DNA from 3 places in the Allobosea sp. genome. Region 3 is predicted to be linked to each of the others. Evidence: predicted binding sites of a transcription regulator. Region 3 holds the regulator's gene; each other region holds the start of a gene.
What was found. The regulator PhoB, encoded in region 3, activates phosphate uptake and scavenging genes when phosphate is short. The targets are predictions, from matches to a motif close to TGTCATNNANCTGTCAT.

Region 1: the regulator PhoB is predicted to act here: its motif matches at 5,637-5,653, upstream of ugpB (sn-glycerol-3-phosphate ABC transporter substrate-binding protein UgpB).
Region 2: the regulator PhoB is predicted to act here: its motif matches at 6,533-6,549, upstream of phnC (phosphonate ABC transporter ATP-binding protein).

Annotation. Positions count from the first base shown of each region.
Region 1 covers NZ_JAMLIX010000001.1:988,440-998,660, reverse strand. Annotated here, with positions in the region: gene M9917_RS04695 (non-canonical purine NTP pyrophosphatase) at 1-103, shown strand, start outside; gene hemW (radical SAM family heme chaperone HemW) at 100-1,275, shown strand; gene M9917_RS04685 (sn-glycerol-3-phosphate import ATP-binding protein UgpC) at 1,287-2,366, opposite strand; gene ugpE (sn-glycerol-3-phosphate ABC transporter permease UgpE) at 2,374-3,222, opposite strand; gene ugpA (sn-glycerol-3-phosphate ABC transporter permease UgpA) at 3,222-4,103, opposite strand; gene ugpB (sn-glycerol-3-phosphate ABC transporter substrate-binding protein UgpB) at 4,239-5,564, opposite strand; gene M9917_RS04665 (fumarylacetoacetate hydrolase family protein) at 5,769-6,947, shown strand; gene M9917_RS04660 (hypothetical protein) at 7,129-8,835, shown strand; gene M9917_RS04655 (methylated-DNA--[protein]-cysteine S-methyltransferase) at 8,846-9,742, opposite strand; gene M9917_RS04650 (DUF2244 domain-containing protein) at 9,921-10,221, opposite strand, start outside.
Region 2 covers NZ_JAMLIX010000001.1:397,182-407,402, forward strand. Annotated here, with positions in the region: gene M9917_RS01740 (carbon-phosphorus lyase complex subunit) at 1-727, opposite strand, end outside; gene phnH (phosphonate C-P lyase system protein PhnH) at 727-1,329, opposite strand; gene phnG (phosphonate C-P lyase system protein PhnG) at 1,329-1,760, opposite strand; gene phnF (phosphonate metabolism transcriptional regulator PhnF) at 1,847-2,641, shown strand; gene phnE (phosphonate ABC transporter, permease protein PhnE) at 2,644-3,498, opposite strand; gene phnE (phosphonate ABC transporter, permease protein PhnE) at 3,495-4,376, opposite strand; gene phnD (phosphonate ABC transporter substrate-binding protein) at 4,644-5,558, opposite strand; gene phnC (phosphonate ABC transporter ATP-binding protein) at 5,613-6,431, opposite strand; partial or broken gene M9917_RS01780 (invasion associated locus B family protein) at 6,663-6,809, opposite strand; gene M9917_RS01785 (hypothetical protein) at 6,812-7,465, opposite strand; partial or broken gene M9917_RS01790 (arginase family protein) at 7,474-8,100, shown strand; gene M9917_RS01795 (LLM class flavin-dependent oxidoreductase) at 8,192-9,274, opposite strand; gene msuE (FMN reductase) at 9,312-9,878, opposite strand.
Region 3 covers NZ_JAMLIX010000001.1:2,285,204-2,295,424, reverse strand. Annotated here, with positions in the region: gene zapE (cell division protein ZapE) at 1-1,076, opposite strand, end outside; gene M9917_RS10550 (amino acid ABC transporter ATP-binding protein) at 1,115-1,798, opposite strand; gene M9917_RS10545 (SpoIIAA family protein) at 2,059-2,445, shown strand; gene phoB (phosphate regulon transcriptional regulator PhoB) at 2,455-3,153, opposite strand; gene phoU (phosphate signaling complex protein PhoU) at 3,167-3,886, opposite strand; gene pstB (phosphate ABC transporter ATP-binding protein PstB) at 3,963-4,769, opposite strand; gene pstA (phosphate ABC transporter permease PstA) at 4,812-5,696, opposite strand; gene pstC (phosphate ABC transporter permease subunit PstC) at 5,707-6,678, opposite strand; gene pstS (phosphate ABC transporter substrate-binding protein PstS) at 6,711-7,736, opposite strand; gene M9917_RS10510 (LysR substrate-binding domain-containing protein) at 8,033-8,965, shown strand; gene M9917_RS10505 (ATP-binding protein) at 9,237-10,221, opposite strand, start outside.

The sequences.
Region 1 (10,221 bases), 1.3 Mb from region 3:
CGGGGAAAAGCACGGCATCCCGGCCGACGGCTCGCCCGGCCTTTCGCACCGGGCGCGCGCCTTCCATCGCCTCGCCGCCGCCTGCCTGCGGAAGCCGGCGTGAGCGCCGTTGCCGCGCATCCGACTGCGGATGCGGGTTTCGCCGTCTATGTGCATTGGCCGTTCTGCCTGGCCAAATGCCCCTATTGCGACTTCAACAGCCATGTGCGGCTGCAACCGCCCGACCAGCAGCGCTATATCGCCGCCTTCCGCCGCGAGATCGCCCACCGCGCCGCGCTGGCGCCGGGGCGCACCGTCTCCTCGATCTTCTTCGGCGGCGGCACGCCCTCGCTGATGGAGGGGGCGACCGTCGGCGCGATCCTCGACGCCATCGGTGCGCATTGGGCCGTCGATCCGCAGTGCGAGGTGACGCTGGAGGCCAATCCGACCAGCGTCGAGGCCGGGCGCTTCCGCGATTTCCGGGCGGCCGGCGTCAACCGCGTCTCGCTCGGCGTGCAGGCGCTGAACGACGCCGACCTCAAGGCGCTCGGCCGCATGCATACCGCCGGGGAGGCGCTGGCGGCGGTGGCGATCGCGCGAAAATATTTCGAGCGCTATTCCTTCGACCTGATCTATGCCCGCTCGCCGGCGCAGACGCCGGCGCTCTGGCGCGCCGAGCTCGAGCAGGCGATCGGGCATGCGGCCGAGCATCTCTCGCTCTACCAGCTCACCATCGAGCCCGGCACCGCCTTCGACCGGCTGTTCCGCGCCGGCAAGCTCGCCATCCCCGACCCCGAAGCGGGCGCCGCGCTCTACGAGACGACGCAGGAGGTCACCGCGAAACACGGCCTGCCGGTCTACGAGATCTCGAACCACGCGCGGCCCGGCGCCGAATGCCGGCACAACCTGGTCTACTGGCATTATGGCGAATATGCCGGCATCGGCCCCGGCGCCCATGGCAGGCTGGTGACGGCGGAAGGCCGGATGGCGCACTCGACCGAGAAGCGGCCGGAAATCTGGCTGGAACGGGTGGAGGCCGAGGGCCATGCGCTGGTCGAGGACGAGCGCCTGAGCGCGGAAGCGCAGGGCGACGAATACCTACTGATGGGCTTGCGCCTCGTCGAGGGCATCGACCCGGCCGTGTTCGCCGCCCTGGCGGGGAGAAAGCTCGATGGGAAGCGCGTCGCCAGCCTGATCGAGGAGAAGCTGCTGATGCGCCGCGCCGGCGGCCGGCTCGCGGCGACTCCGGACGGGGCGCTGCTGCTCGACGCGCTGGTGGCGGATCTGGCGGCCTGAAGGTCGCCGTATCAGCCTCGTCCCAGCCTCGCGCCGGTCTTCGGATCGAAGACATGGATCTTGTCGGGGTCGACCGTGATCCACAGCCGCCCCTCCTGCGCCGCGACATCGCCCGTCGCCGCCTGCATCACGAAGGGCTGGCCGGAAAGCTTGCCGTGGAAGAGCTGCGTTGCGCCCAGTTCCTCGATGAACTCGACGTCGAAGGGCAGCGAGCCCGCCTGCCCCTCCGAGGCGACCTCGACATCCTCGGGGCGCAGGCCCACCTCGACCGGCGCCTGCGCCGCCAGATCCTCGCTGAGGTCGCGGACCTCGATGATCGCATCGCCCAGCGCGACGATGCCGTGACCATCGACCGTGCCGGGCAGGATGTTCATCGGCGGCGAGCCGATGAAGGTCGCGACGAATTTGCTCGCCGGCTTGCGATAGACCTCGGCGGGGATGCCGATCTGCTCGACCTGGCCGGCATTCATCACCACGAGCTTGTCGGAGAGCGTCATCGCCTCGACCTGGTCGTGGGTGACGTAGATCGCGGTGACGCCGAGCGCGCGCTGCAGCTTCTTGATCTCGACGCGCATCTGGACGCGCAGCTTGGCGTCGAGGTTGGAGAGCGGCTCGTCGAACAGGAAGACCTGCGGCTTGCGCACGATGGCGCGGCCCATGGCGACGCGCTGGCGCTGGCCGCCGGAGAGCTGGCGCGGCCGGCGGTCCAGGAAGGGCTCGATCGCCAGGATGCGGGCGGCCTCGCGCACGCGCTTGTCGATCTCGTCCTTCGGCGTGCCGCGGTTGCGCAGGCCATAGGCCATGTTGTCGTAGATGTTCATATGCGGATAGAGCGCATAGTTCTGGAACACCATCGCGATATCGCGGTCGGCCGGCTCGATCTCGTTGACGACGCGCCCGCCGATCGCGACCTCGCCGGAGGTGATCGTCTCGAGCCCGGCGACCATGCGCAGCAGCGTGGACTTGCCGCAGCCGGAGGGGCCGACGAGGACGCAGAAGCCGCCGTCGGGAATGTCGAAGGTGACGCTCTTCACGGCCTCGACCGCGCCGGCATAGACCTTCTTGACGTTGGTGAGGGTGACCTGGGCCATTCGCGAATTACTTCTCGGTTTCGACCAGGCCCTTCACGAAGAGCCTCTGCATGGCGATGACGACGAAGACGGGCGGCAGCATCGCCAGCATGGCGGTGGCCATGGCGAGCTGCCATTCCGTCAGCGCGTCGGCGGTGACGATCATCTTCTTGATGGCGATGACGATGGTCTGCATCGAGTCCTTCGTCGTCACCAAGAGCGGCCAGAGATACTGGTTCCAGCCATAGATTAACTGGATGACGAACAGCGCCGCGATCGTCGTCATCGAAAGCGGGATCAGCGTGTCCTTGAAGAACTTGAACGGGCCGGCGCCGTCGATCTTGGACGCTTCCAGCAACTCGTCGGGGATCGTCATGAAAAACTGCCGGAACAAGAGCGTGCCCGTCGCCGAGGCGATCAGCGGCACGGCCAGCCCCTGATAGGTGTCGAGCATGTTGAGGTCGGAGACGATCTTGAAGGTCGGGAAGATGCGCACCTCGACGGGAAGCATCAGCGTGACGAAGATGATCCAGAACGCCGTCATCCGGAAGGGGAAGCGGTAATAGACCACCGCATAGGCCGAAAGCACCGAGATGAAGATCTTTCCGAGCGCGATCGCCATCGCCATGATGAAGGAGTTCAGCATCATGTGGATCACCGGCTCGCGCGTCGTGCTCGAGGTGCCGACGAACAGGATGCGGTTGTAGTTCTCCAGGAAATACGGGCCGGGATAGAGCGGCATCTGGCCGTTGATCACGGTCGCGGCGTCCCAGGTCGAGGCGACGAAGGTCAGCCAGACCGGGAAGGCGACGATCAGGACGCCGATCGTCAGGATGAGATAGGCGATCGCGTCGCCCAGGCGCCGGTCCTCGACCATCAGTAGCTCACCTTGCGCTCGATGAAGCGGAACTGGATCGCGGTGAGCCCGATCACCATGATCAGCAGCAGCACCGACTGCGCCGCCGAGCCGCCGAGATCGGAGCCGCCCTTGCCGTCGGAGAAGACCTTGTAGACCAGGGTCTCGGTCGCGCCCGAGGGGCCGCCGCCGGTCACCGCGTCGATGATGCCGAAGGTGTCGAAGAAGACGTAGACGATGTTGACGACGAGCAGGAAGAAGGTCGTCGGCGAGAGCAGCGGGAAGACGATCGTCCAGAACCGGCGCATCGGCCGGGCGCCGTCGATCACCGCCGCCTCGATCACGCTTTTCGGGATCGATTGCAGCCCGGCGAGGAAGAACAGGAAATTGTAGCTGATCTGCTTCCAGGTCGCGGCCATGATGATCAGCAGCATCGCGTCGTTGCCGTTCAGCCGCGGGTTCCAGGCGATGCCGAGCCATTCGAGGCCGCGCGCCAGGATGCCGAGCGAGGGGTCGAACATGAACAGCCAGAGCACGCCGGCGATGGCCGGCGCCACCGCATAGGGCCAGATCAGCAGCGTCTTGTAGATCTCCGCTCCCCTGAGCTGCCGGTCGGCCATCACCGCAAAGAGCAGCGCGATCGACAAGGACAGCGCGCAGACGAAGGTGGAGAAGACGGCCGTGTTGATGGCGGCCCTGAGATAGCCCGGATCGGCGAGCAGCGTCTGGTAGTTCTCGAACCAGACGAACTGCGTCGAGATGCCGAAGGCGTCCTCCAGCAGGAAGCTCTGCCAGACCGCCTGGCTCGCCGGCCAGTAGAAGAACACGATGGTGATCGCCAGCTGCGGCAAGAGCAGCAGGAAGGGGATCGTCAGCCCCTTGAAATAGGCGTTCTTCTGCATCGGGAACTCTGTACGGCGCGGTCATCCCGGGCGACCGGAGGGCGACCCGGGGTCCATGCCGGAGCGGTTCGGGCATGGATCCCGGGTCTTCGCTTCGCTACGCCCGGGATGACGTAGCGCGGTAGGCGGATCGTTTCACTTCGCCGCGGTGCGCTCGAACTGGCGCAGCATCTGGTTGCCGCGCTCGACGGCTGCGTCCAGCGCCGCCTGCGGCGACTTCTGGCCGTTCAGCGCCGCCTCCAGCTCCTCCGACCAGATGTCGCGGATCTGGACGAGGCTGCCATAGCGCAGGCCCTTGGAGTTGTCGGTCGGGGCCTTGTTGGTGAGCTCGAGGATCGGGGTCTCGAGATAGGGCTTGTCCTTGTAGAAGCCCGAGGCCTTGACCTTCTCATAGGCCGCCTTGGTGATCGGCAGATAGCCGGATTCGGTGTGCAGCTTCACCTGCCGGTCGACATCGGAGAGGAAGCTGAAGAACTTGGCGACGCCCTTGTATTCCTCGGCCTTCTTGCCGCCCATCACCCACAGCGAGGCGCCGCCGATGATCGAGTTCTGCGGGGCGCCCTCCACATCCGGGTAATACGGCATCGGGGCGTTGCCCCAGTCGAACTTGGCGTTCGCCTTGACGTTGCCGAAGAAGCCCGAGGAGGTCAGGAAGATCGGGCATTCGCCCGAGGTGAAGCGGCCCTCGCCATTGTTGGTGCGGCCGGAATAGTCGTAGGTCTTGTCCTTCTGCAGCGCGACCAGATTGGTCCAGTGCTTGAGGAAGGCCGGGCTCTTGTTGAAGGTCATGACCGCGTCGAAGCCGGCCATGCCGTTGACCTGGGTCGAGAGCGGGATGTTGTGCCAGGCACCGAACTGCTCGATGTTCGCCCAGGTCGCCCAGGCGTTCGAGACGCCGCATTTGTCGAAGCCGGCGGCCTTCAGCTTCTTGGCGGCCTCGAAGGTCTCGGGCCAGGTCTTCGGCGGGTTCTCCGGGTCGAGGCCCGCCTTCCGGAAGGCGTCCTTGTTGAACCACATCACCATCGAGGAGGAGTTGAACGGCATCGAGAGCATCTCGCCCTTTGCCGTCGAGTAATAGCCGGTGATGGCGGGCAGATAGCTGTTCGGATCGAACTTCTCGCCGGCTTCGTTCATCACCTCGTGGACCGGCTTGATCGCGCCCTTGGCCGACATCATCGTGCCGGTGCCGACCTCGAAGACCTGCAGGATGTGCGGCGCCTGGCCGGCGCGGAAGGCGGCGATGCCGGCGTTCAGCGTATCGGGATAGGAGCCCTTGTAGACGGGCACGACCTTGTAGTCCTTCTGCGAGGCGTTGAAGTCCTCGGCGAGCTTGACGACGACGTCGTTGTTGGCACCGGTCAGCGCGTGCCACCACTGGATCTCGGTCTGCGCGAGGGCAGGCGTGGCGCCCGCCAGCGCGAAGGCCGCGACCGACAACAGGATGCGCGTTCTTGTGATCATGGCTCGAATCTCCCTATTCGCGGACGCCGCCGCGGTTCTTGTCGTTGGTGCGCAAGCTAGCACGAAGCGCAGACGACAATTCAATGACAAATCAATGAAGCCTGCCGCAATGCGCCTATGGTCGGGGTTCGCCGGCTTGCGCGGGCGCGCATTCCGGGTTGATCTGTGCTGCCCTTGTCCGAAACCGCCCGTGGATGCCGCGCCATGCCGAACCTCGCCCTTTCCGTGACCGCGACCCTGCCCGTGGACGCCGATGCCGCCGCGCTCGCCGGGCGCGTCTGGCGGCCCGATCTCGGCGGCCCGGCGGTGGTGACGCCGCGGGGCGGCGAGCTCGTCGACGTGACGGCGCGATTTCCCACGGCCCGCGATCTCTGCGAGGCCGCCGACCCGGCCGCCGCGCTGCGCCAGGCGCCGGGCGAGGCGATCGGCACGCTTGCCGATATCCTCGCCAACACCCCCGTCGACGGGCGCGATTCCGAGCGGCCCTGGCTGATCTCGCCGCTCGACCTCCAGGCGGTGAAGGCGGCGGGCGTCACCTTCGCCGTCTCGATGCTGGAGCGCGTCATCGAGGAGAAGGCGCGCGGCAACCCGGCGGCGGCTGCAACGATCCGAAGCGAGATCGGAAATCTCATCGGCGACGACCTTTCGAAGCTGAAGCCGGGCTCCGCCGAGGCGATGCATCTCAAGCAGGTGCTGATCGGGCAGGGCGCCTGGAGCCAGTATCTCGAGGTCGGCATCGGGCCGGATGCCGAGATCTTCACCAAGGCGCCACCGATGTCGACGGTCGGCACCGGGGCCGATGCCGGGCTGCACCCGGCCTCGCACTGGAACAATCCCGAGCCGGAGATCGTGCTGATCGTCGCCTCGACCGGCGCGATCGTCGGCGCCACGCTCGGCAACGACGTCAACCTGCGCGATGTCGAGGGCCGCTCGGCGCTGCTGCTCGGCAAGGCCAAGGACAACAACGCCGCCGCGGCAGTCGGTCCCTTCATCCGCTTCTTCGACGCCGGCTTCACCCTCGACCATATCCGCCGGACGACCGTGGCCTTGACCGTGGAGGGCGAGGACGGCTTCCGGCTGGAAGGCGCTTCCTCGATCGCCAGGATCAGCCGCGATCCGGCCGATCTCGCCCGGCAGATGATCGGCCCGCACCACCAGTATCCGGACGGGGCGGCGCTCTATCTCGGCACCATGTTCGCGCCGACCGAGGACCGCGATGCGCCCGGCGGCGGCTTCACCCACAAATACGGCGACATCGTCACCATCGCCGCGCCCGAGCTCGGCAGCCTCGTCAACCGGATGCGGCGCACCGACGAATGCGCGCCCTGGACCTACGGCGCCTCGCACCTGATGCGCCATCTGGCGAAGCGCGGCGTGCTGTGAGGGGCAGGCGCGCGGCCGTCATTCCGGGTTCGCGCCTGAAGGCGCGCCCCGGAATGACGGAGGTAGCTCCCGAAGCTGCAAACCATGCTGCTTTCGCCGAATGGAGCGACACTCCCCGATTTCGTCAGGCTGCTGGTAAGATTTTTCTGCCACACCGCAGGCTGGACCAGGAGGGTTCGGCGTGGCGATGAGCGAGACCGGGAGGCGGGGCTCCCAGCTGGGCGGCAAGGGAATCGTGGCGCGGCTGGCTGGCCGGCCTTTCGCCTGGATCGCGGCTTTCGCGGCGATGGCGGCCGTGGCGCTGACCCTGCCGCTGCGCCTGCCGCTCGGCCCCAACGCCTGGGACACGGTGGTCTATCTCGACGCCATCCAGCGCATCGGCCTGGGCCAGGTCCCGACCGTCGATTTCTTCGTGCCGATCGGCCCGCTCGGCTTCTATCTCGCCGCCGGCCTGGATGCGCTCTTCCCCGACGCGCAGCCGATGCTGCTGATCAACTGGGCGCTTCTGCCGGTCATGCTGCCGGTGCTCGCGCTGCTCGCCGGCGAGGTCTCCCGGCGCTCCCGGCCGCAGGCGCTGGCGCTCACGCTGCCCTTCCTCATGTTCGCGGCGCTGCCGGTCAATCTGCACGGGCTCTATCCGCATCCGGGCTTCGACGGCTACGGCTTCTACAACCGCCATGTCGCGCTGCTGCTCTACCTCCTGATCGCGACCCTGCTGTTCGTGCCGCGCCGGGCCTTGCGCATCGCGCTGGTGGCGGTGCTGATGCTCACGCTGTTCCTGACCAAGGTCACGGGCGCGGTTTCCGGCACGCTGCTCGTCGGCTATGCCGCGCTCGCCGGCCGGATGCGCTTCCGCGACGCGTTCGCCGCCGCCGCGATCGTGCTCCTCGCGCTCGGCCTGCTCGAGGTCGCCACAGGGCTGAGCTCAGCCTATCTCTCCGACATCCTGACGCTGCTCAGCCTCAACACCGGCACGCTGCTGCCGCGCTTCCTGACCGTGGCCTCGGTCAAGTTCAACGTGATCGGCCCCTCGCTCCTGCTCATCGTCGTGCTCGCCGTGGCGGCCTGGCGCGACGGGCTGCCGGCGACGCTTTCCGGCTGGCGGGCGCTAGCCGATCAGCCGGTCGGCTGGTTCGTCCTGGGTCTCGCCGCGCTCGCCCTGTTCGAGACGCAGAACACCGGCTCGCTCGAATTCATCGGCCTGTGGCCGATCCTGCTGCCGCTGCTGACGGGTTGGTGGCGGCGCCGCGAGGACCGGATGCGGCCGCTCGTCCTGGTGCTGGCGCTCGCGGTCGCGCTGCCGAGCGCGGTGATCTGCGTCGAGCGCGGCATGCGCGCGCTGATGGGCGCGCCGACCTATGTCGGCCTCGACCTGCCCGATCTCGGCCCGCTCGGCCGGGTCGAGATGAAGCCGGACATCGCAGCGCGCGCCGCGGCGATGCTCGACCACTACGCCACGCATCAGGAGGCCTATAGCGACCTCGTCCGGCGCGATATCCTGCCCTCCTACATCCTTTATTCGGAGATCGACTTCCAGGCGACCTGGCTGCTCGAGATCCAGCAGGCCGTCACCGCGATCCGCAACTGGGAAGCGGCCAACAAGCGCGAGCTCAACGGCTTCTTCACCTTCGATTTCGTCGATCCGCTGAACTATCTCATGGAGCGCACGCCGCCGCGCGTCGTGCCGGTCGGCGTCGATCCCGGCCGCAGCACGCCCGTGCTCGAGCCCGGCACGCTGGAGGCGCTGCGCCGGACGGATGCGATCCTGATGCCGAAATGCCCGGTGACGACGCAGCGCGAGGCGATCCGTGAGCATTTCGCCGCCGCGCTGAACGGGCGCGAGCCGGTCGCGCTCGCGCCCTGCTGGGACATGTATCTCAGGAAGTAGCCGGTCCGGATCATCCGGCGGCGGTCTGCCCGGCCTCCCAGCCGAGGATGGCGCGCTTGCGCGTCAGCCCCCAGTGATAGCCGGTCAGCGCGCCGGATTTGCCGATGACGCGGTGGCATGGCACCACGAAGGAGATCGGGTTCTTGCCGACCGCCAGGCCCACGGCGCGCGCCGCGCCGTGCTTGCCGATATGGCTTGCGACCTCGCCATAGGTGGTGGCGCGGCCGACCGGGATGCGCAGCAGCGTTTCCCAGACCCTGACCTCGAAATCGGTGCCGATCAGCACGACGCGCAGCGGCGTTTCCGGCGACCACGCCTTCGGCTCGAAGATGCGCGTGGCGTAAGCGCCCGTCAGTGCCGGGTCGTAATGATAGTCGGCATGGGGCCAGCGCCGCATCATGTCGGCCAGCGCCTCGGGCCTGCCGCCGACGACCTTGCCGCCGTCGGCGTCGGTCGAGACCCAGCCGAGGCCGGCAAGCCCCCGCCCGGTGACCACGATCAGCGCCTCGCCGAAGGGGGAAGGGTGGAAGCCGTAGGAGAGCTTCAAGCCTTCGCCGCCGGCCTTCCATTCACCGGGCGACATCGCCTCATGCGTCACGAAGAGATCGTGCAGCCGGCCGGGGCCGGAGAGACCGACCTCGAGCGCGGCGTCGAGCACGCTCGCCGAGGCGCAGAGCAGCCCCTTGGCATGGTCGAGCGTGATCGCCTGCAGGAAAGCCTTGGGGGTGAGCCCGCACCAGCGCCGGAAGAGATGGTGGACATCGCTTCCCGTCGCGCCGGCGGCCTCGGCGATCGCCTCGATCGTCGGCTGCTCGCGCCAGTTATGGCTGATGAAGGAGAGGATGCGCCGGACGGTATCGTAATCGGAGCCCGGCGCGGCGGCCGGAAAATCGGCCGCGCCGGGCATCGCCTCGGTGGCGCGCGTCAGCACCGCTTGCGAGAAGCGCGTCGGGGTCATCGCCGTTTTCATGGGAGCATGAGCGTTCATCGGGAACCTCGCATCATTTGTCATGATGCGAATCTAGGGGCCCCATCCTGCCGTTCCCACCCGAAAGCTGGCAAGGGCGGCAAGGGCTGTGTTCGGCTCAGGGCGGCCCGTAATCGGGGCCGCGGCGAGCGCTGGACAGCGCCGCGCCGAGCGCATCGGCGAAGCCCGAGCGCTCCTGCGGCGAGAGCGCGGCCGCGACCGCGACGCTCTGCCCGCGCGAGACCAGCGTGAGGCCGAGCAAACCGTAATCCTCGTCGGTCTGGCGTTCGAGCCGGGTCCAGGCCGGGTTGAAGCGCCAGACCGCCTCGCGGCCGTGATGCGAGACCTTGCGCAGCAGGATCTCGAGCGGCGTCACCACGATCCGCTCGAAGGCGCGCGCATGCCGGAAATTGAGCTGG
Region 2 (10,221 bases), 1.9 Mb from region 3:
GGCCGAGCAGGAAACCCTCGTCGCCGCGCGCCATCGATTGCAGGCGCACGTCGCGCTCGGCCGGAAAGGCGATCGGATCGCGCGTCAGGTCGAAGGGGCGCGGATCGCCCTCCGGCGGCTCCTCCGCCTCCATCAGCCCTTCGGCGCCGAGGATATCGGGCACACGCGGCATATGAGGATCGAGCGGGGCTCTTTCCTTCTCCCCTCGGGAGAGAAGGTGGCCCGGCGGAGCCGGGTCGGATGAGGGAAGGCTTGGCGCTGCCGCGTCCTGTGCGTTGCGCGGCCTACCCTCTCCCCCAAGGGCAGAGGGGGCCTGTTGCGGTTCCATCAGGGCGAAGTCGAAGAGGCGATGCGTATAGTCATAGGTCGGCCCGAGCACCTGCCCGCCGGGCAGATCCTTGTAGGTCGCCGAGACACGGCGGCGGATCGCCATCGCGGCGGTATCGAGCGGCTCGGAAGAGCCGAAGCGCGGCAGCGTGGTGCGATAGGCGCGCATCAGGAAAGCGGCCTCGATCACGTCGCCCTGCGACTGCTTCAGGGCGAGCGCGGCGAGGTCCCGGTCATAGAGCGAGCCCTCGTTCATCACGCGGGCGCAGGCCAGCGCCTGCTGCTCGCGGATCTGGGCGACGCTGATCTCCGGCACGGCCGGGTCGCCCCGGCGCGCCTCGGCGACGAGATCATGCGTGGCGAGGATCGCGGCCTCGCCGCCCTTGACGGCGACATACATCAGACTGCCTCCCCGATCTCAGTCGAGCGCGGCAGGCCGATCACGCCATCGCCATGGGCCAGCACGACATCGACGCCGAGCGGATAGAGCGCGCCGTTATCGCTGAGCTCCGCGATGAAGCTGGGGCGCAGGCCCCGCGGCGCGATCGTACGGCTGCCGGGAATGCCGGGGCCGGAGAGCGTGAAGGCCGTGCCGCCTTCCAGCGCCGCGACCTGGACGATCACGGTGGTGGAACGATCCGGGAACTGGTCCGTGCCAAGGTTGAAGGCGGAAAGCCTGGGCTCGTCGGCCGCACCGTCGAGCACGGCGAAGGCGGCCCCGGCCGGCTCGTCGACCAGCGCCACGCCGCAATGGAAGCGCAGCCAGGCGGCGGCCGCGCCGTCGCGCAGCGCCTCGGGCAGCCAGACCGGGGTCTCGTAATCGGCCAGCGCCAGCAGCGTCGTGGCAGTGGCCATGGCAAGGCCTTCCGGCGGCGTGATGTCAGCGGCGACGGCCTGGAGCGTGCCGGGTTCGGAGAGCGCCGCGAGCAAGGCGCGGAAGGCGGCCTGCGACTGGAAGACCGGATCGGAGAAGCCGGGGGAGATCCTGTCCTGCGCCGTCATCACTCGCCCCTGACCAGCGTGAAGAAATCGACCTTGGTCGCCGCCGCCTTGCGCGAGGCGAGATCGCGGGCCGCCGCCTGCCGAACGGCCAGCGCTGCGATACCCTGCGCGAGCTCGCCGCCGGCGGCCGCGTCCTGGAGGCGGGCGTCGAGCAGGGCTGCGAGCCGCGCCTTGCGGTGGTCGCGGCCGAGCGCATAGGAGAAGCCCATGCGGCCGCTCGGAAGGCGCACGACGCAGCGCGTCACCGTCGCCTCGCCGAGATTGAAGCGCCGCCCGGCGCCGCCGGCCCGGCCTTCCACCATCACGGTGCCGGTCTCGGGCGCCTTCAGCACCTCATGCTCGGGGAGGACGCCGAGAAGGCTCGCGATCTCGTCGCGGGTGGCGCGCGCCAGGGTCGCCATCCATTGTTGTCGGGGTGTTTTCGGGTTCATCCGCCGGCTCGCTGGTCAGCCACAAATGTCTAGACTATAATGTCCCTGATGATGGTGAATGTCTATACTTTTCGGATGACCTTTTGATGACGGACGGCACGGCGCAAGCCCCGGTCCTCGACGGCGAGGGCGGCCCGGTCTGGCGGCGCATCGCCGACGACCTGATGGCTGCGATCGAGCGCGAGGATTATCGGCCGGGCGATACGCTGCCGGCCTCGACCGCGCTGGCCGATCGTTACGGCGTGCATCGCCATACGGTGCGGCAGGCGTTCCGGCACCTTGCCGATCTCGGGCTGGTGACGGTGTCGCGCGGGCGCGGCACGCAGGTCGGCACCCCGCGCGTGCCCTACCCGATCGGCCGGCGCGTCAGCATGCGCAGCAATATGGGCAAGCTCGGTATCGTCGGCACGAGCCGCATGCTCTGCGCTAAGACGATCCGGGGCGAGGCGTCGGCCTGCGCGGCGCTCGGCCTGAAGGCCGGGGCGCCGCTCTGGCGTGTGCGGGGCGTGAGCCTGGCCGATGGCGTGCCGATGGGTACAAGCACGCATTGGCTCCCGGTCGAGCGCTTCCCGGCTTTCGACAGGGCCTATCGCGATGCGGAGGGCTCGATCACCGCCGCCTTCAAGCACTATGGCATCGCGGATTACGTGCGCCTGTCGACGCGGCTGACGGCGCGGCTCGCCGATGAGCGCGAGGCGGGCTTGCTGGAAATCGCGCCGGCATCGGCGGTGATGGTCTCGTCCGCCATTGATGCGCTGCCGGACCTGACGCCGATCCACCTGGTTTCGAGCGTCTTCGCCGGCGCGCGCATGGAGATGGTGATCGAGCCTTTCGGGGATTCCCCCTCCCCCGCCCATCCCGGGCCAGCCCATGATGGCTGAGCCTACACCGCCCGCTTGCCGATGACGGCGAAGCGCAGCTTGCCCGACAGGAAGTCGATGGCCGAGACGGCGGCGAGGATCAGCAGGATCAGGAAGGAGACCTGCCGCCATTCCAGCGTGCGGATCGACTCCGCGAGATAGAGGCCGATGCCGCCTGCGCCGACGATGCCGATGATGGTCGAGGAGCGGGTGTTCGATTCGATGAAGTAGAGCACCTGGCTCGCGATCACCGGCAGCACCTGCGGCATGAGGCCGAAGCGGATCTCGTGCGCCTTGCCGCCGCCGACCGAGGCGACGCCCTCGACGGCCCTGCGGTCGGCGGCCTCGATCGCTTCCGAATAGAGCTTGCCGAAGGCGCCCAGATCGCTGGTCATGATGGCGAGCATGCCGGCGAATGGGCCCAGGCCCACGACATTCACCCAGATCAGCGCCCAGATCAGGGCATCGACGCCGCGCACCGTGTCGAGCGAGCGGCGGGCGAGGAAATGGACGATGCGGTTGGCGACGACGTTGCGCGCCGCGAGGAAACCGAAGGGCAAGGCGAGCGCCGCCGCCAGCACGGTGCCGAGGAAGGCGATGGCGACGGTCTCGATGAGCGCCTTCGCGAAGATGACGGCGCGCGCCCAGGAGCCGGGATCGGGCGGCAGCATCAGCACGACGAAGCTGCCGAGATTGCCGACCCCGGAGACGATCTTCCAGAGCGAGGTTTCGAGCGTCGTCAGCCCGTAGACGAAGAGGCCGAGCAGCGCGGCAACGGTGGCGATCGTCGTGAGCCTGGCCTTGAGCGAGCCGCGGATAGCGGCCTCGTGGCGGCGCAGGATGTCGGCGCGTTCGGCGATCGAGAGGGTAAGGCTCATCTGCGATGCTCCAGGCTGAGGAGGGCATGGCGCAGCCGCTCCGTGCCGTAGTCGATCAGCATCACGGCGACGATGATCAGCAGCAGGATGGCGCTGACATCGGTGAAGTAGAACTTGCGGATCGCCTCGATCAGGTCCTGGCCGATGCCGCCGGCGCCGACGAAGCCCATGATCGAGGCGCCGCGGACATTGATCTCGAAGCGCAGCAGCGCATAGCTCGCGAAGTTCGAGAGCACCTGCGGCACGACCGCGAAGCGCACGACCTGCCACCACCCGGCACCGGTGGCGGTGACGCCGTCGACCGGCTTCAAATCGATGTTCTCGACCACTTCGGAGAAGAGCTTGCCCAGCGCTCCCGTGGTGTGGATCGCGATCGCGAGCACGCCGGGCAGCGGTCCCAACCCGAAAGCGATGACGAAGATCAGTGCGAAGACGATCTCGGGGACAGTGCGGCAGAACTCGAAAAAGCGGCGCGTGACGAAGCGCAGCCAGGCGGAGCGGCCGAGATTGGCGGCGGCCGAAAAGCAGAGCAGGACGGCGCCGGCGGTCCCGAGCACCGTGCCGACATAGGCGATGAGAACGGTCTGCCAGAGCAGCTTGAGCCAGCCCTTCAGGCCCCAATACCATTCGGAAAGGTCTGCGCCGAGGCTGGCGAGCCTGAGCGTCGGCAGCGTCTCGTGGATGTATTTGGGGAAGCGGCCGATGTTCTCGGCGAATCTGGCGAGATCGACTTCAGCGCCACGGGCCGAAAGCAGCACGCAGGCGATGAACACGGCGACGCCGATCAGGGTCTGCCGGCGCTTGACGGACGAAGCCTGCCGGTAGGCCTCGGCATGGACCCGGATGACGGGGTCGTTGCGGTCGATCGCGAGGGTCATGAACCGTGTGGTCCCTTGCCGACAGGGGCGCGGGGAACCCTCTCCCACAGGGAGAAGGCAGGGTAAGAGGTAGGCCGCTAACCGGAAATGCCGGGAGGTGGCCGCTGCGTTGGCGAGGCCCGAGCCAACCGGTCCAACGGCCGACACCTCACCCCTGCCCCCCTCACTGATCTCGGGCTTGCCCGAGATCAGCATTCAGAGTGTCGAAGTCGGCAACAACCGACTTCGATGCAGGAGATGGGTTCCGGTCGCGGCCAGGCGTGCGTCTTACGACGACTTCTTCTTGCGCAGGTCGTCGACGAACCGGTTGAGTTCGATGATCGGATCATAGGCCTTGTTGTCGACGGCGACGAGCGGGCCGGCCTTGCCTTCGTAGATCTTGTCGAAGGCCGCCTTGTCCTTGCTGGCGAGGTTGAGCACCGCGTCGCGGATGCTGGCCTTGAGATCGTCCGGCAGGTCCGTGAGATAGGCGATCGGCGAGTTCACGATCTGCTCGGACTTGTAGATGATCCGGAAATCCTCGGCCTTGGCCATGCTCTTGCGGGCCATGCGCTGGAGGTTCGATTCCTGCTCGTCGTTCCACCAGTTGGCGGCGACGTCGACCGTCCCCTGCTGCAGGGCGATGATCGCGTTCTCGTGGCTGCCGGTGTAGACGACCTTGCCGAAGAAGGTTTCCGGCTCGATCTTCATGCCGTTCAGCGCGAAGCGCGGCACGTTGTTGCCCGAGGTGGAGTTCGGGTCGACGAGGCCGAGATTCCTGCCCTTGAGGTCCTCGATCGTCCGATAGGGCGAATCCTTCTTCACGTAGAAGACTGAATAATAGCCCTTGGTACCGTCGAGATTGGTCTCGATGGCGAAGGCGTCTGTCCTGGCACCGGTCATCCGGGCGCGGGCGAAGGAGGCTGGGCCATAGGAGGCGATGTGGATGTTGCCGGCGCGCTGGCCCTCGATGATGGCGGCGTAGTCGTTGGCGATGCGCAGCGTCACCTTGGTGCCGAGCTCCTTGGCGAGATAGTTCACGAAGGGAGTGTAGCGCTCGACGACGCCCGAGGCGTTCTCCGATGGGATGATGGCGAAGACGAGCTCGGGATACTTCGCCTTCCAGTCCTGGGCGAAGGCCGGGGTCGCGATGAGCGCGAAGCCGGCAGCGGTGAGCTTGAGGGCATGGCGACGGGTCAGCATTGGGTCTGCTCCTTTGGGTGATAAAGTCTACTTGCGCGTGGTCGATGGGGCGGCTCAGGCGATCTTCTGCCTGGTGCGCTTCGCTTCGGCGGTGGCGATGGCGTCGAGTGCGTCGAGCGCCTCGGCGCCGGCATCCCTGGCTTCGATGCCGTAGAGCCCGGCAGCGACCTCGCGGGTCAGCGCTTGCGGCACGTCGTCGAAGACGACCCTGCCGGCGGCCATGCCGACCAGCCGGTCGCAATATTTCGCCGCGATATCGAGGTCGTGCAGGTTGCAGACCACGGTGATGCCGTGCTCGCGGTTGATCCGGAACAGCGCATCCATCACGATTTGGGTGTTGCGCGGGTCGAGCGAGGCGATCGGCTCGTCGGCCAGGATGATGTGCGGTTCCTGCACCAGGGCGCGGGCGATGGCGACGCGCTGCTGCTGGCCGCCCGAAAGGGTCTCGGCGCGCTGTGCGAGCAGATGGCCCATGTCGAGCCGTTCGAGCTCGGCGATGGCACGGATCTTGTCGTCCTCTGCGAAGCTCTTCACCAGCGTCAGCGCCGCCGCGCGATGGTTGAGCCGACCGAGCAGCACGTTGGTCATGACGTCGAGGCGACCGACGAGGTTGAACTGCTGGAAGATCATCGCGGTGTCGCGGCGCCAGCGCCGAAGCGCGGTGCCCTTCAGCGCCGTGATGTCGCGATCCTCGCAGAAGATGCGGCCGTTGCTGGGCTCCGCAAGGCGGTTCAGCATGCGCAGCAGCGTCGATTTGCCGGCTCCGGAGCGGCCGATGACGCCGACCATCTCACCGGCGGGAATGGACAGGGAGACATCGTCGACGGCGTTCCTGTCGCCGAAACGCTTGGTCAGGTTTTCGATCCGCAACATGAAAGTTTCTCGAAGCCGTCGTTTCCCATGGCCACGACGCCGGCTGGGCTTGGCCACCGCCGCCATGGACCGTGCACGGGAAGGAGCGCTATCGGGTCGAGATGACAGCGTCGTGACGGCTTCGGCGGAGTGGTTCGAGAAGCTCACCCTCAGCGTGAAAGGACTGCGACCCCGATCGAGTGCCGCTGCGAATCCCTGCAGTGGAATTGAGAATGGGGTGGGCACACCGCCGCCTGCCGTCGCTTGGATCTTCAGCGTCGTGCCGGTGCGCAGGACCGCGAGCACCGGCGCATCGAAGCTGGCAGAGACGAGGCAGCCTGCCGGCAAACAGGAGCGGAACCGCAGCGGTGGGAGCGCGGGCTTCTCGTCGATCCGCAAGGTCAGCCGGCGTCGGGGGCGAGCCCGAACGGCGGGACCAGCGTTCCCGAGGCGCTATTGCCGTCCGACACACCAAGAGCCCAACCCAGACAGGCCGCAGACACCAGGATGCTGCCCGTCATGCTCGACGCCGCACCACCAGCGGGCGAGGAATGCTTGTTGATCCGCGGTGCTGGACCGGGCCGGCAGATCAATTCGATATGCCGAATGTAAACATTTGGCGGCCGCTCTTTATCGCGGCCCCAAACCGCTTCAGCATTCCCCTGCCCGTAGCGGCTCGAAGACAGGTAAAAGCAACGGCGACAATGGAACCGGCGACGAAAGAAATCGTTGAGGATTTTTCGTCTGCGGACGGGCTCCGGCGCGTCCGGCGCAAGCATTATGGTCGGTATATTTCTGGAATACTGGTCATATCCTTTTTGATTTTCATCATTCTGGCGTTTCGCGACGGAATGATCGAATGGAGCGTCGTGGCCGAATTCCTGACGGCCGAATCGATCCTGATCGGGCTCGGCAAGACCGTCGCCCGCATCAGCGCGAGCTTTTCGTCGAGATCGGCCGTCAGCATCGCCGGATGAATCTCCGCGGTGAACCGGTCGAGCGAGCTGGAACGGCTGCGCGCCAAATACGGCGAGGCCGGCGGCGGCGATATCCACGACCCGGCGGGGTCACCCCGCTTTCGGTGGGCGGCGATCATTCGATCTCGCAGTCGATCCTTCGCGCGGTCGGCGAGAAGCGACCCGTCGGCATGATCCATATCGACGCGCATTGCGACACCAGCGGTCCTTACGAGGGCTCCCGGTTCCATCATGGCGGCCCGTTCCGGCAGGCGGTGCTGGATGGCGTGCTCGATCCGCGCCGCATCATCCAGATCGGCATTCGCGGCGGGGCGGAATATCTCTGGGAATTCTCCCGTGATTCCGGGATGACGGTGATCCATGCCGACGAATTCGCCCGCATGGGCGTCGAGGCGGTCATCGCCGAGGCGCGCCGCGTGGCCGGCGGCGGTCCGACCTACCTGACCTTCGACATCGACAGCCTGGACCCGGCATTCGCGCCGGGGACGGGCACGCCCGAAATCGGCGGCCTGACCTCCCTCCAGGCGCTGATGCTCCTGCGCGGGCTGGGAGGGATCGACTATGTCGGCGGTGATCTGGTCGAGGTCGCGCCGCAATACGACGCGACGACCAATACGGCACAGGCGGGAGCCCAGGTCCTGTTCACCATCTTCAGCCTGCTGGCGCTCGCCGTGACGGCCCGCCGCTCGTCGGCATCGACACCGGAGGGCTGAGCGCCCCATCGAATGGAACGCGTCGCGGTCCCTGCGACTCTTCCTTCGGCGCCGAAGCGCCCTCGCCTGGAAGCAGACGCAGCCGACCGGACTATGCAGCTCGGTCGACGCCCCTGGCGGCGACCAGCTGCCTCACGCGCGGGATCAGTTCGCCGCCGTATTGAACGGCGTCGGCGATCGGGTCGAAGCCGCGGATCAGGATGCTGGTCACGCCGAGATCGTAATAGTCGATGATGGCTTCGGCGACCTGGTCGGGCGTGCCGACGAGCGAGGTGGAATTGCCCTTGGCGCCGGTCAGCGCCGCGAGCCCCGTCCAGAGCCGCTTGTCGAGCCGCGGGCCTTTCGCGGCGGCCTCCAGCAGGCGGCGCGAACCCTCGTTCGCCGGTCCCTGCGCCGTGCGGGCGAAGCCGCTCAGGGCGATGCGGGCCTTGGCGGTTTCGAGGATGCGGTCGGCCTTGGCCCAGGCCGCTTCCTCGGTATCGGCCAGGATCGGCCGCAGCGAGAGCGAGAAGCGCGGCTGGCGCCCGTGCGTCTGGGCGGCGGCGCGCACGCGGGCGATCAGCTCGCGGACCTGGTCGTGCGTCTCGCCCCAGAGCGCGTAGATGTCGGCATGGCGGCCCGCGACCGCGATCGCCGCGTCGGAAGCCCCCCCGAAATAGACCGGGATCGGCGCCTTGAGCGGCTTCACTTCGGAGAAACCGCGGCGGACCCGATAATAAGCGCCGTCATAGTCGAAGGGTTCGGCGCTCGACCATTCCTTGCGGACGATGTCGAGATATTCGCTCGTGCGCGCGTAGCGCTCGTCCTTGGTCAGGGCGTCGCCATCCTGCGCGAGCTCGGCGTCGTCGCCGCCGGTGATGATGTGGACGCCGACGCGCCCGCCGCTGATGTGGTCCAGCGTCGCGAGCTGGCGGGCCGCGACGGTCGGCGCGGTGAAACCGGGACGATGCGCGATCATCAGTTTCAGCCGCCGCGTCACGGAGGCCGCATGCTGCGCGATCAGGATGCTCTCCGGCGATGTCGCGTGGAAGGCGAAGAGCACGCGGTCGAAGCCGCCCTGTTCCTGCGCCTTGGCGAGAGTCTCGACATAGGTGAGGTCGATGACGGGGCCGCTGCGCGCCACGGTCTCCGAGGCCGGATGATTGCCGACAAAGCCGATGAATTCGATGCTCATGGTCGAAGCTCCTGTAGCGGGGATGGGCGATTCGGGGTCATTCGGCGGCGAGCAGGGCCGGCACCCGCCGGGCCTGCGGCAGCAGCCGTCCGACCTCGTCCACGCTCTGGCGAATCCGGGCGAGCAGCGCCTGCGATGTGACGCGACCGTCCTCGATGTCGCGCTCGGCGGCGTAGAGGGCGGTCGGCGCGCTGTGGACGGCGAAGAAGCCGAAAAGCGGCCGCAGCTGATGCTCGACGACCAGCGCGTGCCGGTCGCCGCCGCCGGTCGCGGCCAGGATCACGGGCTTGCCGGCCAGGGCGAGCGGGTCGATCAGGTCGAAGAGATGCTTGAACAGGCCGGAATAGCTGCCCTTGTAGGTCGGGCTGGCGACGACGAGGACGTCGGCAGCGAGGATCGCCTCGACGATTCCCCTCGCCTGCGGGTCGAGCTCGCTGAGCCGGCGCGCGGTGCCGAGCGAGGGACTAAGATCGACGAGATCGTGGATCGCGGCCTCGCCGCCGAGCCGCGCCGCGGCGGTCTCCGCTACGGTCGTCACCAGAGCGCGTGTGCGGGAGGGGCGGGCCGGATTTCCCGAGAAGCCCGTGATGCGAAGATCTGCCATCGGCCGTTCCTTGCCTGCCGTTCCTTGCCTTGAGACGCCGAAACGCCTCCGCTGCTGTCGGCGAGGCGCCTGCCTGCCCTGAGAATTCGGCAAAATCGTTCGTTTAGTCAAACGAAATGATCTTTTAAAGATACGATCGATTGGAGGCGGGCTTTTCGTTTTTCGGGGTGTCGCGAGATACATCGTCTCGATTTCAGGACGCTGCCGAGGACGAGCGAGCATGAGCGGAGACGGTCATGCTCGGGGCGGCGGCGGAGAGAGAAAAAGATTTTATCTCCCAATCGGTATCGCAGAACAAAGTATTCGTTACGACCCAAAATCATAATTTGCCTGCCGCCCGACG
Region 3 (10,221 bases):
ACGGTGCGGTCGAACTCGAAGGCCTCGCGGCCCTGCCGCGCCTTATAGAGTTCGTGCGGCTCGGCCGCCGCCGAGGCGACGAGCTTAACATGGTGCTCGTAGAGCGTGTCGATCAGGATGATGAAGCGCTTGGCCTCGTTGCGCCGGTCGTAATCGAGAACGGGTATGTCGTCGAGCACGAGCGTGTGGAAGCGCTGCGCCAGCGCGATGTAGTCGGAGGCGCCATAGGCCTCGGCGCAGAGATCCGCGAAGCTCGCCCGCGCCACGCCGCCCGCCGCCTGCGGCACGACGAGGTCGTGGCCCTGCACGGAAAGCACCGTGCGCTGCCCCCGCTCCACACCGGACAGGGCCTTGAACGCCTGATCGAGCGCGGCCTTCGCCTTCGCGTCGGCGGGCACGTGATAGACCGGCGCGCCGCCGAGCTTCTCCAGCCTGAAATCGGTGCGCGCATCGAGCTTGAGCACCTCGACCCGGGTCTGGAGCAGCGCGATGAAGGGGGTAAACAGCGCCCGGTTGAGCCCGCCCTCATAGAGCCGCGACGGCTCGACATTGGAGGTCGCGACCACCACGACGCCGGCCGAAAACAGCGCCGTGAACAGCCGCCCCAGGATCATCGCATCGGCGATGTCGGTCACGGTGAACTCGTCGAAGCAGAGCAGATAGGCTTCCCCGGCGAGATCGGCGGCGACGGGGGCGATCGGGTCGGCGTCCTTGACCTCGCCCGTCCTGATCTTCTGCCGGTAGGCGTTGATGCGGGCGTGGACGTCGGCGAGGAATTCGTGGAAATGCACGCGGCGCTTGCGCTTCACCGGCGCGGCCTCGAAGAACATGTCCATCAGCATGGTCTTGCCGCGGCCGACCGAGCCCCAGACATAAAGCCCCTTCGGCGCCTCGCTCGTCTCGGGCCTGCGGCCGAAGAGCCAGCCGAGCGCGCTGCCCTTGCGGGCGAGGCGGCGGGCGGCGAGCGTCGCGGTCAGGGCTTCGAGCTTCTTCACCACCGCGACCTGCGCGGGATCGCGCTCGATGGCGCCCGCCTCGACCAGGGCGGCATAGCGGTCGGTGATCGAGGCTGACATGAGGCGGGCGCAGGCGATCCGGATGAGACCGGACCGGGTTACGGCAGCCCCGCCCTCATCGCAAGCCCCGGCGCCGGCGCGACGATCTTGCCCTCGTCCATGAAGATGACCGCGCTCGCGGCCGCACGGACGAAATCGAGCGCGTCGGTGACGACGATCATGGTCATGCCGCCGGCGGCGAGGCCGCGCATCACCTCGAGCACCGCGCCGGCCTCATCGGGCTCCAGCCCCGCCGTCGGCGCGTCGAACAGCATCAGCCCAGGCCTCACCGCCAGTGCGCGCGCGATGGCGACGCACTGGCGCTCAGCGCCCGAGAGCTCGGCCGGATAGGCATCGCGCCTGTCGGCGAGGCCGACGCGCTCCAGCGCCGCCATCGCCGCGGCGACGAGCTGCCGGCGCGGCCGCTTCAGCCCGGAGAGCGGCCCTTCGATGATCTGCTGCAACGCCGTCATCGCCTCGGGCAGGTCGGCGCGCTCGCCGATCAGCGGCGCGACCGGCCCGCCATCCAGCCGGATCGTCCCCCGGTCGATCGTCTCGAGCCCGCCGACGCAGCGCAGCAGGGTCGATTTGCCGGCACCCGGCGGCCCGATCACGCACAGGACCGTGCCGGCCCCGACCGAGAGCGAGACGTCGTCCAGCGCCCTCACCCCGCCGAAGGATTTCTCGACATGGGCGAGCGTGACGCTCACGCCATCGGCCTCTGTGCCCTGCGCCGCATCCATGTGGCCCGTCCCGCCCCCTGCCCCAGGGGCTGTTGACACTTGCCCCACCTTCGTCATTCCGGGGCTTCGCGTAAGCGAAGAACCCGGAACCCACGACCGGGTGAAACATTCTATGCCTCGTTTCGGGTGGCTCGCCCAGCCGTCGGTTCCGGTTTCGCGCCAAGGCGCGCCCCGGAATGACAGTCGTCGTTGCAGCCAGCATCCTGTGACCCGGGGAAACCTCACCCTGCCCCGCGCGTTGTCGCCGAGGAGGAAGCGCCATGCTCACCATTCTTCCCGCACCCGATCATGTCGCCGCCTATCGCCTGTCGCAGACGCTGACGGCCGAGGACCTCGACGCGGTGATGGCCGATATCGAGGCCAGGCTTTCCCGCCACGAGAAGCTCGGCATCCTGGCCGACCTGACCGACTTCACCGACATGACGCTCGCCGCCGCCTGGAAGGATGCCCGCTACGGCATCAGCAAGCTGTGGGAGCTCAACCGCTTCCCGCGCGAGGCGGTGATCACCGACAAGGGCTGGCTCACCAGCTTCGTCGAGCTGCTCTCCCCGGCGATCCCCTTCGTCACGGTGCGCGCCTTCAAGCCCGAGGACTACGGCAAGGCGCTGGCCTGGGCCGGCGACATCGAGGGCGGCCCGAACGCCTGAGCGCACCCTTCAGCCGCGCGCGAAGGTCTCGTCGAAGGCATAGCCGGCCCCGCGCACGGTGCGCAGCGGGTCCTTGGCGTCGCCGGGCGTGATCGCCTTGCGCAGCCGCCCGACATGGACGTCGACGGTGCGCTCGTCGATATAGACGTCGCGGCCCCAGACCGCGTCGAGGAGCTGCGCGCGCGAATAGACGCGGCCGGGCGCCTGCATCAGGAATTCGAGCAGGCGGAACTCGGTCGGCCCGAGATGGAGCTCGCTGCCCGCCCGCCGCACGCGCCGCGTCGTGCGGTCGAGCTCGAGGTCGCCGGCGGTCAGGAGGCCGGCGACATGGCCGGGCTTGGCGCGGCGCAGCAGCGCCTGGATGCGCGCGATCAGCTCCGGCAGCGAGAACGGCTTCACGACATAGTCGTCGGCGCCGGTGGCGAGCCCGCGCACCCGCTCGGTCTCCTCGCCGCGCGCCGTCAGCATGATGATCGGCACGCGCTCGGTGCCGCGCCGCGCGCGCAGCCGCCGGCAGAGCTCGATGCCGGAGAGCCCCGGCAGCATCCAGTCGAGCAGGATGAGATCGGGCGTGTGGTCGCGCAGATGCAGCTCCGCCTCGTCGCCACGCGCGACGCTGTCGACCTCGAAGCCCTCGGCCTCGAGGTTGTAGCGCAGCAGCAGGGTCAGCGGCTCCTCGTCCTCGACGATCAGGATGCGTGCGGCCATGCTAGCCTTACCCTCACTTCCCCGTAACCGCTTCGACCGCGATATTGGTCGTATCGAGCTTCGGCCGGTTGCCGTCGAGGGAATCGCCGGTGACGAGGTAATGGATCGTCTCGGCGATGTTGGTGGTGTGGTCGCCGATGCGCTCGAGGTTCTTGGCGCAGAACAAGAGATGCGTACAGAAGGTGATGTTGCGCGGGTCCTCCATCATATAGGTCAGGAGTTCGCGGAACAGCGAGGTGTAGAGCGCGTCGATCTCGTCGTCGCGGCGCCAGACGTCGAGCGCCTTCTGCTCGTTGGTCGCGGCATAGGCGTCGAGCACGTCCTTGAGCTGCGCCTGCACCAGGCGGCTGATATGCTCCAGCCCGACGACGGCGCGATGCGGCGGCTGGAACTGGCCGGCGATGGCGACGGCGCGCTTGGCGATGTTCTTGGCGAGATCGCCGACGCGCTCGATGTCGGAAGCGAGCCTTATCGCCGAGATCAGCTCGCGCAGGTCCTGCGCCAGCGGCTGGCGGCGCGCGATGGTGAGCACCGCCTTCTCCTCGACCTCGCGCTGGAGGTTGTCGAGGCGCTGGTCGGCGGCGATGATCTTCTGGGCGAGCGCGGTGTCGCCGCGCAGCAGCGCGACGGTCGAATCGCCCAGCATGCGCTCGGCCATGCCGCCCATCTCGGCGAGGCTGCGGCGGATGCCCTCGAGATCGGCGTCGTAGGAGCGGACGATGTGCTCGGTCATGGTGCTGTCCTCTGGTGCATCGGCCCGAAAAGTGGTGGGCGGTTTTCGGAAAAGCCGATGCAAAAATAAGTATCGCTCAGCCGAACCGGCCGGTGACGTAGTCCTGCGTCTGCTTCTTGGCCGGGTTCATGAAGATGGTGTTGGTCGGCGCGAATTCGATCACCTCGCCGAGATACATGAACGCGGTGTACTGCGAGATGCGCGCCGCCTGCTGCATGTTGTGCGTCACGATCGCGATGGTGAAGTCGCTCCTGAGCTGCTCCAGCAGATCCTCGATCTTGCCGGTCGAGATCGGGTCGAGCGCCGAGGTCGGTTCGTCGAACAGGATCACCTCCGGCTTCTGGGCGATGGTGCGCGCGATGCATAAGCGCTGCTGCTGGCCGCCGGAGAGGCCCATGCCGGAGCTCCTGAGCTTGTCCTTGACCTCGTCCCAGAGCGCGGCGCGGCGCAGCGCGCCCTCGACGCGGTCGTCGAGCTCGGATTTCGGCGGCTTCTCGTAGAGGCGGATGCCGAAGGCGACGTTGTCGTAGATCGACATCGGGAAGGGCGTCGGCTTCTGGAAGACCATGCCGACGCGCGAGCGCAGCTCGTTCACGTCGATGTCGTTGGAGATGACGTTGCGGCCGTCGAGCATGACCTCGCCGGTCGCCCGCTGCTCCGGATAGAGCGAGTAGATCCGGTTGAAGATGCGCAGCAGGGTCGACTTGCCGCAGCCGGAGGGGCCGATCAGCGCCGTGGCATGGCGGTCGCGGAAGTCGAGATTGACGTTCTTCAGCGCCTTGTGCTCGCCATAGTAGAAATCGAGGTTCCGGACCGCGATCCGGACGGGCGCTTCGGCATCGAGCGTCTGCGGGGAGGTTTCAAGGGTCGAGAGCATCGACATTAAGTCCTCAGGGTCGCGGGCGACCGGGTTGGTTTTCAAGCCCTACTTGCCACCGGCGACGATGCGCCGGGCGACGAGCGAGAGCACGAGGATCGAGACCGTGATGATCAGCGAGCCCGCCCAGGCGAGCTGTTGCCAGTTCTCGTAAGGGGCGGAGGCGAACTGGTAGATCGTCACCGGCAGGTTCGAGACGCCGCCGACGAGCGAGGGCGAGAACCAGAAATTGTTGTTGAGCGCGGTGAAGAGGAGCGGCGCCGTCTCGCCGGCGATGCGGGCGAGCGCGAGCAGGATGCCGGTGACCATCCCGGCCTTGGCGGCCCGCCAGGTCACGCTGGTGATCACCACGGAAGGCGGGGCGCCGAGCGCAGCGCAGGCCTCGCGCAAGGGGCCGGGAACGAGGTTCAGCATATCCTCGGTGGTGCGCACGATCACGGGGATCGCGATGATGCCGAGCGCGACGCCGCCCGCCCAGCCGGAATAGCCGCGGAAGGGCTCGACCAGGATGACGTAGACGAACAGGCCGATCAGGATCGACGGCGCCGAGAGCAGGATGTCGTTGATGAAGCGGATCAGGTTCGCGAGCTGCGAGCCGCGCCCGTACTCGGCGAGCCAGGTCCCGGCCAGCACGCCGATCGGGGTCGCGATCGCGATGCCGAGGAAGGTCAGCACGAAGGAGCCGACGATGGCGTTGGCAAGCCCGCCGCCCTCGGTGCCGGGGCCGGGCGTGATCGCGGTGAAGGTCGTGAGCGAAAGTCCGCCGATACCCTTCACGAAAAGCATGCCGAGGATCCAGAACAGCACGAAGACGGCAATGAGGGTGAAGCCGGCGGCGGTCACCCTCATCAGCCGGTCGGCGGTGCGGCGCGAGCGGCGCACCCGCCCCCAGGGCTGGCGGGGCAGGTCGCGGGGCGTGGTCGTCAGGGTCATGGGCAAGACCTCAGTAGCGCTTGACGCGGGCGACGAGCAGCCGCGCGATGACGAGGACGACGAAGGTGACGAAGAACAGGATGCAGCCCAGCGCGATCAGCGCGTTGAGCTGCAGGCCCAGCGCCTCGTTGAACTCGTTGGCGATGCGCGAGGCGATGGTCGAGCCCGGATCGAGGATCGAGGCCGAGAGCCGGTTGGCGTTGCCGACGACGAAGGTGACCGCCATCGTCTCGCCGAGCGCGCGGCCGAGCCCCAGCATGATCGCGCCGATGATCGAGGCGCCGGCCTGCGGCACCAGCACATGGCGCACGACTTCCCAGGTCGTCGCGCCGATGCCATAGGCGCTCTCGCGCAGCACGGAGGGGATCTGCTCCAGCATGTCGCGGGTGATCGAGGCGATGAACGGGATGATCATGAAGGCCAGGATGATGCCGGCCGTGAAGATGCCCAGTCCCGAGGGCGAGCGCGCATAGAGGATGGTGCCGACGACCGGCATGCCCTCGACGAGGTTCGAGAGCGGGACCTGCACATAGGCCGCAAACAGCGGCACGAAGACGAACAGGCCCCACATGCCGTAGATGATCGAGGGCACGGCGGCGAGCAGCTCGATCGCGGTCGAAACCGGCTTCCTGAACCAGGGCGGGGCGAGCTGCGTCAGGTAGACGGCGATGCCGAGCGAGAGCGGCACGCCGATCATGAGCGCGATCAGCGCCGTCGAGAGCGTGCCGGCGATCGCCGGCCAGGCGCCGTATTGCTCGTTCTGGGTGTCCCAGACGCTGGAGGTGATGAAGCCCGGGCCGAATTCGCGCAAGGCCGGCCAGCCGCCGGCGACCATCGCCGCCATGATGCCGGCGAGCATCACCAGCACCAGAAGCGCCGCCCCGAAGCTGGCATGGCGGAAGACGCGATCGAAACCCGCCTTCGGCGTCCTGCGGGCAGGCATCGCCGAGGGCATGCGCGTCATGTCGGTTGCTGCGGTCATTCCGCTCGGGCTCCGGTGGGGTTCGGCGCCGATCAGAAGATCGGCTTGCCGGAATTGTCGGTCACGCCCTTCCAGGCGGCCCTGACCTCGTCCTTCACCTTGGCCGGCAGGGCGACATAGTCGAGCTCGCTCGCCAGCTTGTCCCCGGACTTGTAGGCCCAGTCGAAGAACTTCAGCGCTTCCTGCACCTCGGCCGGCTTCTCGGGCTTGGCGGGAACCAGGATGAAGGTCGCCGAGGTGATCGGCCAGGCCTGCGCGCCCTTCTGGTCGTTGAGCGAGATGCCGAAGCCCGGCTGCGCCTGCCAGTCGGCATTGGCGGCCGCCGCCTGGAAGGCCTTCTCCTCCGGAGCCGGGAAGGCGCCGTCGGCGTTCTTCACCAGCGCGTGGGAGAGCTTGTTCTGCTTGGCATAGGCGTATTCGACATAGCCGATCGCGTTGGCGACCTGCTTGACCGAGGCCGAGACGCCCTCGTTGCCCTTGCCGCCGATGCCGACCGGCCACTGCACCGACTGGTTGGCGCCGATCTTCGACTTCCAGTCGGCCGAGACCTTCGAGAGATAGTCGGTGAAGACGAAGGTCGTGCCCGAGCCGTCCGAGCGGTAGACCGGGTTGATGTTGGCTTCCGGCAGGGTGAGGCCGGCGTTCAGCGCGGCGATCTTCGGGTCGTTCCACTTCTTGATCTCACCCAGATAGATCTGCGCGAGGATATCGCCCGAGAGCTTGAGCTTGCCCGGCTCGACGCCGGCGATGTTGACGACCGGAACGACACCGCCCATCACGGTCGGGAACTGGACGAGGCCGCTCTTGGCGAGATCGTCGCCCTTGAGCGGCGCGTCGGTGGCGCCGAAAGCCACGGTTTTCGCCTTGATCTGGCGGATGCCGCCGCCCGAGCCGATCGACTGGTAGTTCAGACCCGTTCCGGTCTCCTTCTTGTAGGCTTCGGCCCATTTGGCATAGATCGGGAAGGGAAAGGTCGCGCCGGCGCCGGTGATGTCGGCGGCCTGGGCGGAACCGGCGATCCCGGCGGCGAGCGCCGCGAGAACGAGAATCTTGCGCATGTGAGGGGTCCTCATCTGGTCGCTGTTGTCAGCGGCTCCCACAGACACCGTCCGTATGACAGCCGAATGACAATCCGTCACGAAGGCCGCGCGGCTTCTCTCGAGCTGCACTGACAGTGGCACCACATGCGGTGATGTGGCACGTATTGGCGGAAAGTTTGGCAGCTGGGGGTCACATCGGCCATTCAATGCCGGTGTAACGCGTCCAGCATTTTTAGATTGAGAGCTGTTCCTCGGCCGGCCCTGCCGCTTGCCTCAAGCTTCGCTCTACCCGCATTTGCCAGCAGTCACCCGTCATGGATATCGCCCAGCTCAAGACCTTGATCCACGTAGCCGAGCTCGGCAGCCTCAGCCGCGCCTCCGAAAGGCTGCACATCGTCCAGCCCGCGTTAAGCCGGCAGATTCGGCAGCTTGAGAGCGAGCTCGGCGTACAATTGTTCGAACGACATGGCCGCGGCATGGTCATCACCGATATTGGCCGAGAAGTCTTGGAGCATGCGTCGCGGATCCTTGCCGAGATGGAAGCGATCCGCTCCGCCACCGGGAGCAGCGGAACCTCGCTACGGGGCACGGTAAAGGTCGGTACCACACCGACGGTAGCGGAGATCGTTACCGTGCCGCTCGTCAGTCGGCTTCGCGAGACACACCCACAACTCGGGATACGACTCGCCTCTGCCTTCAGCGGACATCTTCTTGACTGGCTACAACGTGGCGAACTGGAGCTCGCTGTTTCGTACGATCCGAAACCTCAACGTTCCCTTCGCATTGTTCCCGTCATGCTCGAAGAGCTTATGCTGGTCAGCGCCGGGCGTGGCGAATTGCCCATTGGAGGTCCGCGCCGGTTCTCCGACCTCGTCAATGTGTCTCTCATTCTGCCAAGCCCCCACCATGGCTTGCGCATGATCGTCGATGAGTGCGCACGGCAAGTGGGTATTTCTCTTCGCGCTCAAATCGAAGCGGACTCTTTCGGGGCTATGATCGATCTCGTCCGCAATGGATTTGGCTCGACCGTACTGCCTTTGGCCCCGATTTACGGGCTCGTCCAAGCCGGCTCCGTCCATGCATATCCGTTGGTTGATCCCACGCCCAGCCGCAGGCTCGTTCTCGCCTATCCGGCGGATCGACCGATCAGCCCGGCCGCGCGCTTCGTCGGTGAAACCTTCACCCAAATCGCAGCCGACTTAGTGCGCCGTGATATCTGGATCGGACGTGTACTCTCGGGGATCTGAAGGCATCGCTCCAGATCGGCCGCAAAGCGCTTCAAGGCTTCGTGCAGATACCGAAATGCCCCGCCAAGGTGCTTATGACGTTATCAGCCATGGCTTGGCGCGTCTCGATAGTCCCAGAGCCGGGATGCGGCGTCAGTATAACGCGCCTGTCAGGATAAAGGCAGTCGGTACTTCTGGCTCATTCTCGAACCTGACGCTCCCCGGATACGCTCCGGCATGAATTGCGGGGCAAGCCCGGGATGACGGCGTGGTTCGATGGAAACTCCCCAGCCTACGATCTGGCCTCGAAACGCGGCAGGATCGCCGTGAAGGCCGCGCCCTCCCCCGGATTGCTCCCGATCGTCAGCCGGCCGCGATGGCGCAGCACGATATGCTTGACGATGGCCAGGCCCAGCCCCGTGCCGCCGGCCTCGCGGCTGGCGGCCGTGTCGATCCGGTAGAAGCGCTCGGTCAGGCGCGGCAGATGCTCGGGCGCGATGCCCGGCCCGTCGTCGCGCACGCAGATGCTGGCCTCTGCCTCGTGCGCCTCCACCGTGATCGTAACCTCACCGCCGCGCTTGCCGTATTTGATGGCGTTCTCGACCAGGTTCTCCGTCAGCCGCAAGAGCTCGTCGCGGTCGCCGGGCACCTGCACCGCCTCGCGCGGCGCCCGCAGCGTCAGCGCGACCTCGCGCTCGCGTGCCATCAAGGCCAGCGAATCGACGATCTCGCGGGCGATACCGGCAAGATCCACCGGCTTGTCGGGCGCGACATGGGCGCGCTGCTCGATGCGCGACAGCGAGAGCAGGTCGTCGACGAGCCGCGCCATCCGCAGGCCCTGCTCGCGCATGATGGCGAGGAAGCGCGCCCGCGCCCGCTCGTCGTCGCGTGCCGGCCCCTGCAAGGTCTCGACGAAGCCGATGAGCGAAGCCAAGGGCGTACGCAGCTCGTGGCTGGCATTGGCGACGAAGTCGACGCGCATGCGCTCGATCACGCGCTGCTCGCTCAGGTCCTGGAAGGTCAGGAGCGTCGCATGCCGCTCGCCGCCCTCGCCCAGCGCCGCGATCTGGATGCGGAAGGTGCGCTCGAGCGGTACCCGCTCGACGAGCTCGACGCTCCTGCGGCCGCCCCCGCGCGCGACTTCCTCGATGGCGTCGTTGAGATCGGGGTCGCGCAGCACCAGCGCCAGCGGCTTGCCGGCGGAAAGCCCTGGCATCAGCGCCTGCATCGCCGGGCTCAGCGCCTGCACGACGCCCTGGGCGTCGAGCAGGACGACG